One region of the Paenibacillus sp. AD87 genome, then DNA from elsewhere that is predicted to be linked to it. Evidence: riboswitches for the same ligand, from Rfam matches in the RefSeq annotation. Region 1 holds a riboswitch; each other region holds the start of a gene.
The links. A riboswitch is a leader RNA that binds a small molecule or an ion and turns the genes downstream of it on or off. The one in region 1 is predicted to bind cyclic di-AMP.

Region 1 (3,484 bases):
CCTGCTTCGAAGTCTGATTCTTCCGAAGAGGAGCAGCTGACGCTGGGACAGCTCAGACAGAAATATGCGGATACATTCAAAACAAATGGCCCCTCGACAAAAAAGGTCGCACTGACTTTTGATGACGTACCTGATCCACGGTTCACCCCGCAGGTGTTGGATATTCTAAAAAAATACAAGGTGCGGGCTACGTTTTTCATTGTGGGACATCGCGCTGAGAAACATCCGGATTTAGTGAAACGCATGGTAAAGGAAGGGCATATTGTTGGCAATCACAGCTACAATCACCCGGAGTTCAGTAAGCTGTCCATGAATGCATTTCGCAAACAAATCTTACATACCGGGGATATTATTCGGAATCTGGCGGGCTACACTCCCAAAATGATTCGTCCACCTTATGGCGACATTAATGAGCAACAGCTGCAATGGGCGGCCAAACAACATTACAGCATTGTGAATTGGAACGTCGATTCCCTGGACTGGAAGGGCCTCTCCAAAGAGGAAGTCAAACAAAACATCCTGTCGGCCGTTAAACCAGGTTCCATTGTTCTGCAACATGCAGGAGGCGGTGTCGGATCGAAGCTGAGTGGTACCATCGAGGCGTTGCCTGAAGTTATCGAGGAATTGCGAAACCGCGGGTACGAGCTGGTGACTTTGGACGAAATGCTGGAACTGCCAAAGGGTAAATAGGTTTAGAATACGGCAGTCGGATATTCAAAAGGGTGTCCTTCATTCACATTATCGTGATTGGAGAACACCCTTTATTGTTTAATTTAGATTTAGTTGGAGTCACATATGATGATGTGCAGCTACGCTTTGATTTTATTTCAAAATGTAAAGTTCAACATCCTGAATACCAAATGTGCTCACGGATTGCTTGCTGCCAGGAATAAAGATATCGATCTTGTGACCTTTAATGGCACTACCCACATCACGAGCCGTTGCGACAAATGCCTGTTTTGGCAGTCCGGGATGTGTATGACCTGTCACCAGTACCTTTGTACCCAATGGAATGATACTCGGGTCTACTGCAATGGTACCCAATTCAAGCGGATTACCGAAGTAATCCACAGCACCCCATCCTCCATTTTCGGAAGCGTCTGCGGAGTATGCTGTTGCTTTGACGTCGACAGCTTTGCTGTAATCAAACGTTTTACCCCAGGCTTGTACAACTTTACTATCTGCATTAACGTCAAGGCTTGCGGCAGTTACCGTTTTGGCCTCCGTTTTAGCTGCTGCAGCAGAAGCAGTGTTCGTTGTTTTACCAGGGATCGTAATTTTCAAACCACCATAAATGTTGTAAGCTGAAATGTCATTGTTAGCTTTAATAAGAGCGTTAAGTCCAACTCCATATTGTTTGGATAAGGTGTAGAAGGTATCCCCCTCTTTGGCCACATGAACTGAATCAGCATGAGCCGGAACGGCCTGAATGAGCATTGCTGCTGTCAGCAAAGCTGTTGCTGTTTTGGCTATACGTTTCTTGTTAATCATGGTCTTCCTCCCTCATTATGCCTGCGAAGTTAGTTGTCGGATTCGGATGGAGGAAACCACCCTATAGGTTCAATTACATTCATAATTTATGTAGCCCTAATTCACCCCAAGCCGTGTGCAAATGATTCTTCCCCAAGCACACTCTGCATCGTTACATCCCCCACACTCCCAACTCCGGAAGTTTCGGCAGGAACAAATATATCACAACTTTGTAACCAAGAGTCGTAGTAAATGTTACCATCTGGCTAATTCACTTCAATATTTTTGCTGAATTCAAGCGACTTTTTCAAAAAAATGTCTATTTGAGCTTATATCGTTGATGACAGAAACGTTACTTTTTATGTAAATCCGTGCGTATTCACACGCACAAAACAATCCCTGCCGACAGGTCGCCGACAGGGATCTATGAGGGAATAAGAATTCTCATCCACAGTATATATTTTGCATTTTCATCCAATTCATCCTAATGATGACTTGGATGGATTAGAGCACTTTAGCAAGGAAGTCACGTGTACGTGCATGCTTAGGCTCACCAAACACTTCAGCAGGTGTTCCTTCTTCTACAATAACCCCACCATCCATGAACAGGATGCGGTCCCCTACTTCGCGTGCGAAGCCCATCTCATGCGTTACAATAACCATAGTCATGCCGCCCTCTGCAAGCCGCTTCATGACATCCAGTACTTCACCGACCATTTCAGGGTCCAGTGCTGAAGTAGGCTCGTCAAACAGCATGACATGCGGCTGCATCGCAAGCGCTCTTGCAATAGCGATCCGTTGTTTCTGTCCACCGGACAGCTGATTTGGATAAGCGTCTTTTTTGTCAGACAGGCCAACCGTCTTGAGCAAATCTGCGCAGATTTGTTCCGCTTTCTGTGCAGATTGTTTTTTCACTTTAATGGGAGCAATCGTAATGTTCTGCTGCACCGTTTTGTGCGGGAACAGATTGAAATGCTGGAAAACCATCCCCATTTTTTCACGAGTTGCATTAATGTTGTGTTTAGGGTCAGTGATCGAAACTCCCTCAAAGTCAATCTCACCGGAAGTAGGCTGCTCCAATAAGTTCAGACAACGCAAAAAGGTACTTTTCCCCGATCCGGACGGACCGATGACCACGACAACCTCGCCTTTACCAATTGTTACGTTAATGCCCTTGAGCACATCGTTATTTCCATATGATTTGTGTAATTGTCTAACGTCTATCACTTGCACTCAACTTCCTTTCCAGTCGACCCAGCAGCTTGGACAAAATGAACGTCAGCACAAAGTAAATGGCCGCTGCAATCAGGAATGGATTCATTCCTTGGTACGTAATGTTTTTGACTACACTTGCCTGATACATAATGTCCACCATACCAATAACCGAGATGATGGAGGATTCCTTGATAATGGTCACGAACTCATTACCGATCGCTGGCAACACCGCTTTGAACGCTTGTGGGAGCACGATGAAGCGCATTGCCGCACCTCTGCCCATTCCCAGGGACCGAGCTGCTTCCAGTTGGCCTCGATCCACACCCTGTATACCTGCGCGGAAAATTTCAGCAAGATAGGCACCACTATTAATGGATAGTGTGATAATCCCCGCCTGAAGCGGCGAAAATGTAATACCAAACGTCAAGGCAAGCCCGTAATAGATAATCATCAACTGAACCAGCATTGGTGTACCACGAATAACTTCAACGTAAGCTGTTCCGATCCAACGCAGAATTGAAACGTCATGCAGACGTAACAGACAGATGATCAAACCGATAATTACCCCGAATATTACACCGAGTGCAGACAGTAAGAGGGTGTAACCTACACCTGTTGCGTAAAAGCTTTTGTACTCCCAGAACACTTGAAAAATGTTTTGATCTTTTTTCACCTTGTCTGCCATCAACTGGCTTGCCTCGGTAACCAACTGATCGATTTTATTTTCGCTTTTCAGACGCTCGAGCGTTCCGTTCACTGCATTCAGCAATTCCGTATTGCCCTTACGAATCCCGATTGC
Region 2 (3,484 bases), on a different contig from region 1:
AATGCTTCGGAGAACTCTTCCCGGGTAATCTGGAATACACTCAACCGCTTGTGGAACTGTTTGCCATTGCAATAACCTATGCCCAGCAGATTGCCCATCTCCATACGACGTGCAGCAGCCTGTGGGTGCACAATCAGTCCCGCCGCAATCAGATCCTCCCAATCAATCAGACTGGGTGCGCCTTCATATGACGTGTGCACACGTGCCAATGCATGACGAATCGCCTCCGGTGAGGCGTTCTCCACCCCGATGTCGCCTTTACGCGTAGCATCCGCCTCAGGGATGAAAGCATGCTTGCAACCAGGTACTTTATTGGCGATAATTTTACGAATACGTTCACCAGCATGATCCGGGTCTGTCAGTACGATGACACCACGTCTCTCTTGAGCAAGTGCGATCCGCTTTAGAATGCGCTGGTTGATGGCGGACCCACCAGTCTCGATCGTATCTGCCTGAACCGCACGTCGAATGGCTACGGTATCGTCACGGCCTTCTACCACGATCACTTCTTTTATCATGTTCCATTTCTTCCTTTCTAACGCAAAAAGAAGAGGAATATCCCTCTTCTCTGCCAAACGGCGGGGGAGACTGAATTCAGACCCCTCCGCCGCATATTCCGCATGAATCATTCATGCTTATATTTTATAGCATTCCCATTTCAAAGTAAAACGATTTTAGTTCGCTTCCGGCTTCACCGGACCAATCACATATACCGTCTTGCCTTTCTTCCGTCCGAAGTTCAGGGCATGCTTCACACTATCATAATACACATCAATTTTGTTGCCTTTAATGGCACCACCTGTGTCTTCCGCGCGACGGAAGCCAAGGCCCTCGATATACACCCACCAGCCAATCGGAATGATTTTGGGATCAACCGCAATGGTACGTCCCTCAGTTACCCGAGTACCTGAAGCTGTTTTTGTGCCGATACCAGGCTCTTCAGAAGAGTATGCCGTCATGGATACATTTTTCAAGACTTTTGAATATTTAAAAGAACTGCCTGAGACGGTAATTACTTTGCTGCCCGAGGCAGCGGTTTTCTTCGAGTTCGTGGTTGTTGCTGTTTTTGTCGTGGAAGTCTGCGCCGATACCGTCTGAATCACTGGCTCTTTCACAACAGGTTTGGCTTTGGTACCAATGGCAATCACTTTATCGACGCGATTCGTTGCGACCGATTTACCCACCATTTTTTTGGAGACCAATTCTCCATCCTGAAACACTTTTTCAATATGCTGTACAAGTGTGCCTTCTTTACCGCTCACAACGACACGATTGTCGCCTTTGTACAAGCTAGGGTCAGCCGTTTTGATCACTTTATAAGCAATCGGATGTTCCACTTCCACCGTACGCTTTGTTACCCGCACTACACGGATTTTCATATCCGCTTCAATAGTGGTTCCAAGCGCCGGATATACTTTGTCTTCATTTGCAATTTGAATACCTGATTTTTTAATCGCATCTTTTACCGATGAATCGGTTGTATACAGAGTCTTGGTGTCCCCGTCTGCCGTAATATTAACTGGAACGGCCCGCTCAATAACGATGCGGTCTCCATCTGTGATCGCCCCATTCAAGGGCATGGATACCTGATCGTGAGGGCTGACTGTGATTGACTGCTCCTCCAGCATTTCCTGAAGCATTCCTGTACGAGTCTCTACCGCTTGAGCTTTGCCATCAATAACCAGTGAAATTTGTTTCCCGGCCTGACCGTAAACGACTAACAAGATCATGATTGTAAGCGCAATTGAGAAAATCGCGATCAATGCCATTTGACGCAAGTTCTCATGCTTCCACCGCAACGCGAAAGACTTACTGGATGATCGTGACTCATGGGTCTCTTCTGGTTGGAATGTGCCCACTTCTCCGTCCTCCTTCATAGCCTCGCCGTCTAAAGTAATGCATGATGTCTTTGACGCGACTATACCAAATTTTCTACAGAACACAGATCGGACCAACATAATCCGGTTCTGCACCATGAATCAATCTTCGCAACATGATGTCATCCTCCTGAATACTTACCGTATGATGACAGTATTTCTTTTATTCAAAAACAAAAAAGCCAAAGAAAGAGTTTAAGAGGAACTCTTTCGTGGCTTCCGAATGATTCTGAATATCGGAAATTCATGCACGAGGTTGCCTCTCTTTTTCCGCTTGCGAGGTTAGCTGTCGGGTTCGGGCGAAAGAGAGCCGCCCTATCTCCGGTCATCCGCTCATGGCGGACGCCCTTGAATTCACCCCGAGACCCAAAGAAGAAATCAAATACGGCTTCGCAGATTCATACGCTGCTTTTGGGTCAGCGCATGTTGCGCATCGGCTGCAATCACCGATGTTTAAGCCCTATTGGTTCCCCCGCTCTCCGTTAACGGAGACTCAGCGAGACTGATTCATGAAAGTAATGTTGTTTCATCGGAAAGTGTCCCTTTGTTCATCCCCCGAACATCTGTCCAATTTTCCGCACAACAATTCACTGAAAAGATGATATCCTGTTTCTATGCATGTTGTAAAGCGTTGTTCAAGTACGTTTTTCTAAATATTTGGTTAAAATATTGTAATATTCTTGATTTATTTGGATCAAAAAGCAAATTAACTCCGCCTAACTCACTTTTTCACCCGTTTTGCTCGATCTTTTAACGAATCCCAAATCGTTCCATGGCATTTTTGGTCGTTATTGCTGCAATTTCCTCTATCGAAATGCCTTTAATTTCCGCAGCTGCTTCTGCAACCAGACGTACATGCGCTGTCTCATTTCGTTTTCCACGATAAGGGTGCGGTGTTAAATAAGGAGCGTCCGTTTCGATGAAAAATCGGTCCATAGGAACCTTCTCAAGTACCTCTTTGGGTTGCTTTGCATTTTTGAACGTGATTGGCCCTCCGAAGGAAAGATGAAAGCCTAAATCCAGACACATTTTCGCCGTTTCCCAGCTGCCAGAGAAGGAATGCATGACACCGCCTACTTCTCCAGCTTTCTCTTCACGCAGAATCTTTACAATATCTTCATGCGCATCCCGGTTGTGAATGACAATCGGCATATTCAACTCACGGGCAAGACCAATCTGTTGTCGTAATACGCGATGTTGAACCTCTTTCGGTGAAGTGTCCCAGTAATAGTCTAGACCAATTTCACCGATGGCTACCACTTTTTCATGCTTGCATAAAGATGCAATCCATTCCAGATCACCCTCTTGCATTGTGATTGCATCCACTGGGTGCCAGCCTACGGCAGCATATATAAAATCATAGGTTTCAGCCAGCTTCATCGTGGTTGGAATGGTCTCCCGGTTAAAGCCCACATTAATCATGCGACCAACGCCTGCATCCACAGCACGCTGAATCATTTCCTCGCGGTCCTCGTCGAATTGTGGTGCATCCAGGTGTGTATGTGTGTCGAACAACATCATGCTGTATTTCTCCCTTCATGTCGAATAAACGACTATCTCTTTTTAATCCATCCTGCAGTCTTAACCAGAACATAACTATTACTAAA
Region 3 (3,484 bases), 2.7 Mb from region 1:
AAATAACATTTATACTCCTTTTTGGTTCGCTTTATGTTTGTGAATCCGAATTATATGATATATATATTCACATAAATATCCGCTTTTTGTCAATAGTTTCTTTGTTTTTTGAATATTAAATCTATTTAGTGTTATTTTATATAACTTTATGAGTTACTTTATACTAAGGGATATGAAGGATGGTAATACAAATAAAGTAGAGTGATCGGCCTAATCGGGTATACAAACGGGATTAAATTTAATCATATGCACTTCGTAGGAGAAAATGACGAGATTATACGATTTATGGAAGGAAAAGCGCAGTTAAAATGATATTAAGAAAAATGCTTTACTTTTAAACATGAACCGGGTATAATCAATTTTGTTGCCGATTATTTACGACATGCGGTCGTGGTGGAATGGCAGACACGCTATCTTGAGGGGGTAGTGGGTGTATACCCGTGGAGGTTCGAGTCCTCTCGACCGCATCATAAGAACGATAAAAAAGAAGCTTCCCGTATGGGAAGCTTCTTTTTTTTGTTTTATTTACAGTACAGATGGGCCAGACAAAAAAAGGTCACCCGTTTCCCCTGAATGCATGCTCATTCTGTCTGCTGGGGTCGGATGGCCTTTACTTGTTATTTAAGCAATTCTTTGATGTCCGCTTCAATTTTATCAGGTGTTGTTTTGGGAGCATACCGTTTCAGAACACGTCCGTTCTGATCCACAAGGAATTTGGTGAAGTTCCATTTGATGGCTTTGGAGCCGAGTACGCCTGGCGCTTCTTTGGTAAGGTGCTGGAAAAGAGGGTGAGCGCTTGAACCATTCACATCGATCTTCTCAAACATCGGGAAGCTAACACCATAGTTCATCTGGCAGAACTCGGCAATATCATCAGAAGAGCCTTTTTCCTGTGCAAACTGGTTGCTTGGAAAACCAAGAACTTCGAATGGGGAGTCTTTAAACTTATCCTGAAGCTCTTGCAGACCTTTGAATTGAGGTGTGAGGCCGCATTGGCTTGCTGTATTCACGATAAGCAGTACTTTGTCACGATAGTTGGACATTTCAACTTCCTGACCGCGAAGGGTGTTTACTTTGTAGTCGTAGACTGACATGAAAATCGCCTCCATTTCATATTCTTCTTTCTTCTATTATATTGATTACAATTAAATAATGCAAAATTAATATTGCTTTTTTAACTCAATTTGAAGCTGTCGTGTATGATCTGTGACTGATTTGCTACCTGAATTTCGCTAAAGAGAGAATTAGAGAGCTTTGATGAGATGGGTAGAGAATGGATGCGTTGTAAGCGCTATTATTGATGTGAAATGGCAAAAATCCGTCGATTCGGTGATCTGCGCAGACTTTACACCAATATGGCACGGGTGTATGATTCATATCGTAATTCCAATTTAAATTAAATTTTACATGAAAAACGAAACAAACGATAATATCGCTCTGATTAATGATTATAAAAGAACGATGTTTTAATCGCTGAGTTTCCATTCATTCATGGGTGGGAAACGGGGGAACCAACAGGATGAACTGTCCAAGACAGTAGGCATCCATGGGGTGAATTTTCCGGTGACAGCCGGAAATAGGGCGACTCTCGCGCCCGAATCCGTCAGCTAACCTCGTAAGCGTTAAAGGGAGAGGCAACAAGCCGTACGCTGGTTCATAGTGTCTTTTTGCTATGGATTATTGAAGAAGCGTCCGGGAGGCCTTGGTCCCCCACGCTTCTTTTTTGTTGTCTTTTCACGCCAAGGGAGGAACGAATGATGGATAAAGAGATGATCTTAGTGACTGCTCCAAATGAAGCAGGACGTAAATTTATCAAATTGCTGATGTACAAAAAAATGCCGTTTGCCGTTCTGACCAACAGTGCAGGGGAAGAGCGCAGGCTCCGGAGAATCGGTGTGGAGCATGTCATTCGCATGAACACGGCTGCAGCTCAGAAATGGTTTTTGCCGCAAGGTAGTGTCGGCAATGTTTTTATTTTTGAAAATAGCCTTAACCTGACCTGTCGATATTTGCAGATCTGCCGCTCATGGACATCCAAGTCCTTGTGTGTCATTACGGAACAAAGCCACCCCAAAGGGATCTATCGGGGAATGGGAGCAGACCGTATTGTATATTCCTTGAATGGGGAAGTTGGGTTTCTGCTGAATGGCTAGTGGCTAGTACTATTCCTGTGATTGATCCAGTGTCAGCTGCCTGTTATAATTGAAATCATAAATAAACGGAAACTTGAGGAGACTCATGCATGTTGGTGGGTCTTCTTTTTTATGGTTTGGGAAATAGGGATATGGATTTCCTGTGGCTAACGAGGAGGAATAGGCGTGCCGGATGTACGTGGAATACAATGGTTGTTCTTTGATGTGGGGGATACGCTCGTGGACGAATGGGAGCCGGTAGATGATATTATCGGTCAGTTCGTTCGTGAAGCTTGTGCGCTTGGTTATCAGGTGGAGATGCAGACGGTGCGAGATATATTTGCCGCCTCTTACCGAAATTACGAGCAATGGCCGATGAAATTGGCTATTCGTACCCTTATCAGCGATGAGGGGCACCGGGAACAGATACAGGAGAAGCTGAAGTTCCGCAAAGAGCTTGAGCGCCCCTTTGCGTCAGCCGACGCTGTTCTCCAGACGTTGTCGCAACACTATAAGATTGGTATCATTGCCAATCAGAGTCCGGGGACGGAAAATCGGCTGGATAGCTACGGCTTGCGCAAGTATGTGGATGTGCTGGCCTGTTCGGCTGAAGAAGGAGTGTCCAAGCCTGATCCTGAATTGTATGCTGTAGCGTTGAAACAGGCGGGATGCAAACCTGAGGAAGCGGTCATGATCGGCGACAGGATTGATAATGATATTATTCCGGCTAAGAAGCTGGGTATGCACACGATCCGGATTTTGCAGGGTTATGGCAGGTTCCAGCCGGAGCTTGCGGATGCAGAGCGTCCAGACTGGACTATTGAATCACTGGAGGAACTTCTTCCATTGTTAATGGTAACTCAAAATTCAGACAACTAAATAAGAGCAGTGTTTAAGATCTAATCGGTATAATTAGGCTGCTGCTCAAACATATAAAAGGCTGATCGTCTCAAGGGGTACGTTACTTGAGTTGATCAGCCTTTTTGAGTTAGACAAAATACGGCGTAATCCCGTTTAACCTAGAACAACAGAATGGTCTGGATAATCAGATACACATTCAGGACAACGATAACTCCGGCAATGATCCAGGAGATGATTTTGAGCCAAAGCTTGTTGGCAAAAGCCCCCATGCTTTTTTTGTCACTCGTAAACATTACCAGCGGAATGACGGCAAAGGGTAGCTGCAGAGACAGCACAACCTGGCTAAGAATCAACAGTTCCTCTGTTCCGTGCTCTCCGGCAATGGCTGTTACGATGACGGCCGGGATGATAGCGATCAGACGTGTAACCAGTCGACGAAGCCACGCTGGAATACGAATGTTCAGGAAGCCTTCCATTACAATCTGTCCGGA

Region 2: another riboswitch for cyclic di-AMP. It lies ahead of gpAD87_RS24255 (3D domain-containing protein); the one in region 1 lies ahead of gpAD87_RS07480 (3D domain-containing protein).
Region 3: another riboswitch for cyclic di-AMP. It lies ahead of gpAD87_RS19390 (hypothetical protein); the one in region 1 lies ahead of gpAD87_RS07480 (3D domain-containing protein).

Annotation. Positions count from the first base shown of each region.
Region 1 covers NZ_LXQN01000007.1:1,635,755-1,639,238, reverse strand. The annotation lists gene gpAD87_RS07485 (polysaccharide deacetylase family protein) at 1-690, shown strand, start outside; gene gpAD87_RS07480 (3D domain-containing protein) at 823-1,491, opposite strand; cyclic di-AMP (ydaO/yuaA leader) riboswitch at 1,494-1,690, opposite strand; gene gpAD87_RS07475 (amino acid ABC transporter ATP-binding protein) at 1,975-2,697, opposite strand; gene gpAD87_RS07470 (ABC transporter substrate-binding protein/permease) at 2,684-3,484, opposite strand, start outside.
Region 2 covers NZ_LXQN01000019.1:114,737-118,220, forward strand. The annotation lists gene rnmV (ribonuclease M5) at 1-518, opposite strand, end outside; gene gpAD87_RS24255 (3D domain-containing protein) at 675-1,859, opposite strand; cyclic di-AMP (ydaO/yuaA leader) riboswitch at 2,133-2,386, opposite strand; gene gpAD87_RS24260 (TatD family hydrolase) at 2,628-3,398, opposite strand.
Region 3 covers NZ_LXQN01000007.1:4,385,670-4,389,153, reverse strand. The annotation lists tRNA gene gpAD87_RS19400 (tRNA-Leu) at 385-467, shown strand; partial or broken gene gpAD87_RS32990 (hypothetical protein) at 574-639, shown strand; gene gpAD87_RS19395 (glutathione peroxidase) at 618-1,094, opposite strand; cyclic di-AMP (ydaO/yuaA leader) riboswitch at 1,462-1,637, shown strand; gene gpAD87_RS19390 (hypothetical protein) at 1,755-2,153, shown strand; gene gpAD87_RS19385 (HAD family hydrolase) at 2,319-3,011, shown strand; gene gpAD87_RS19380 (Nramp family divalent metal transporter) at 3,152-3,484, opposite strand, start outside.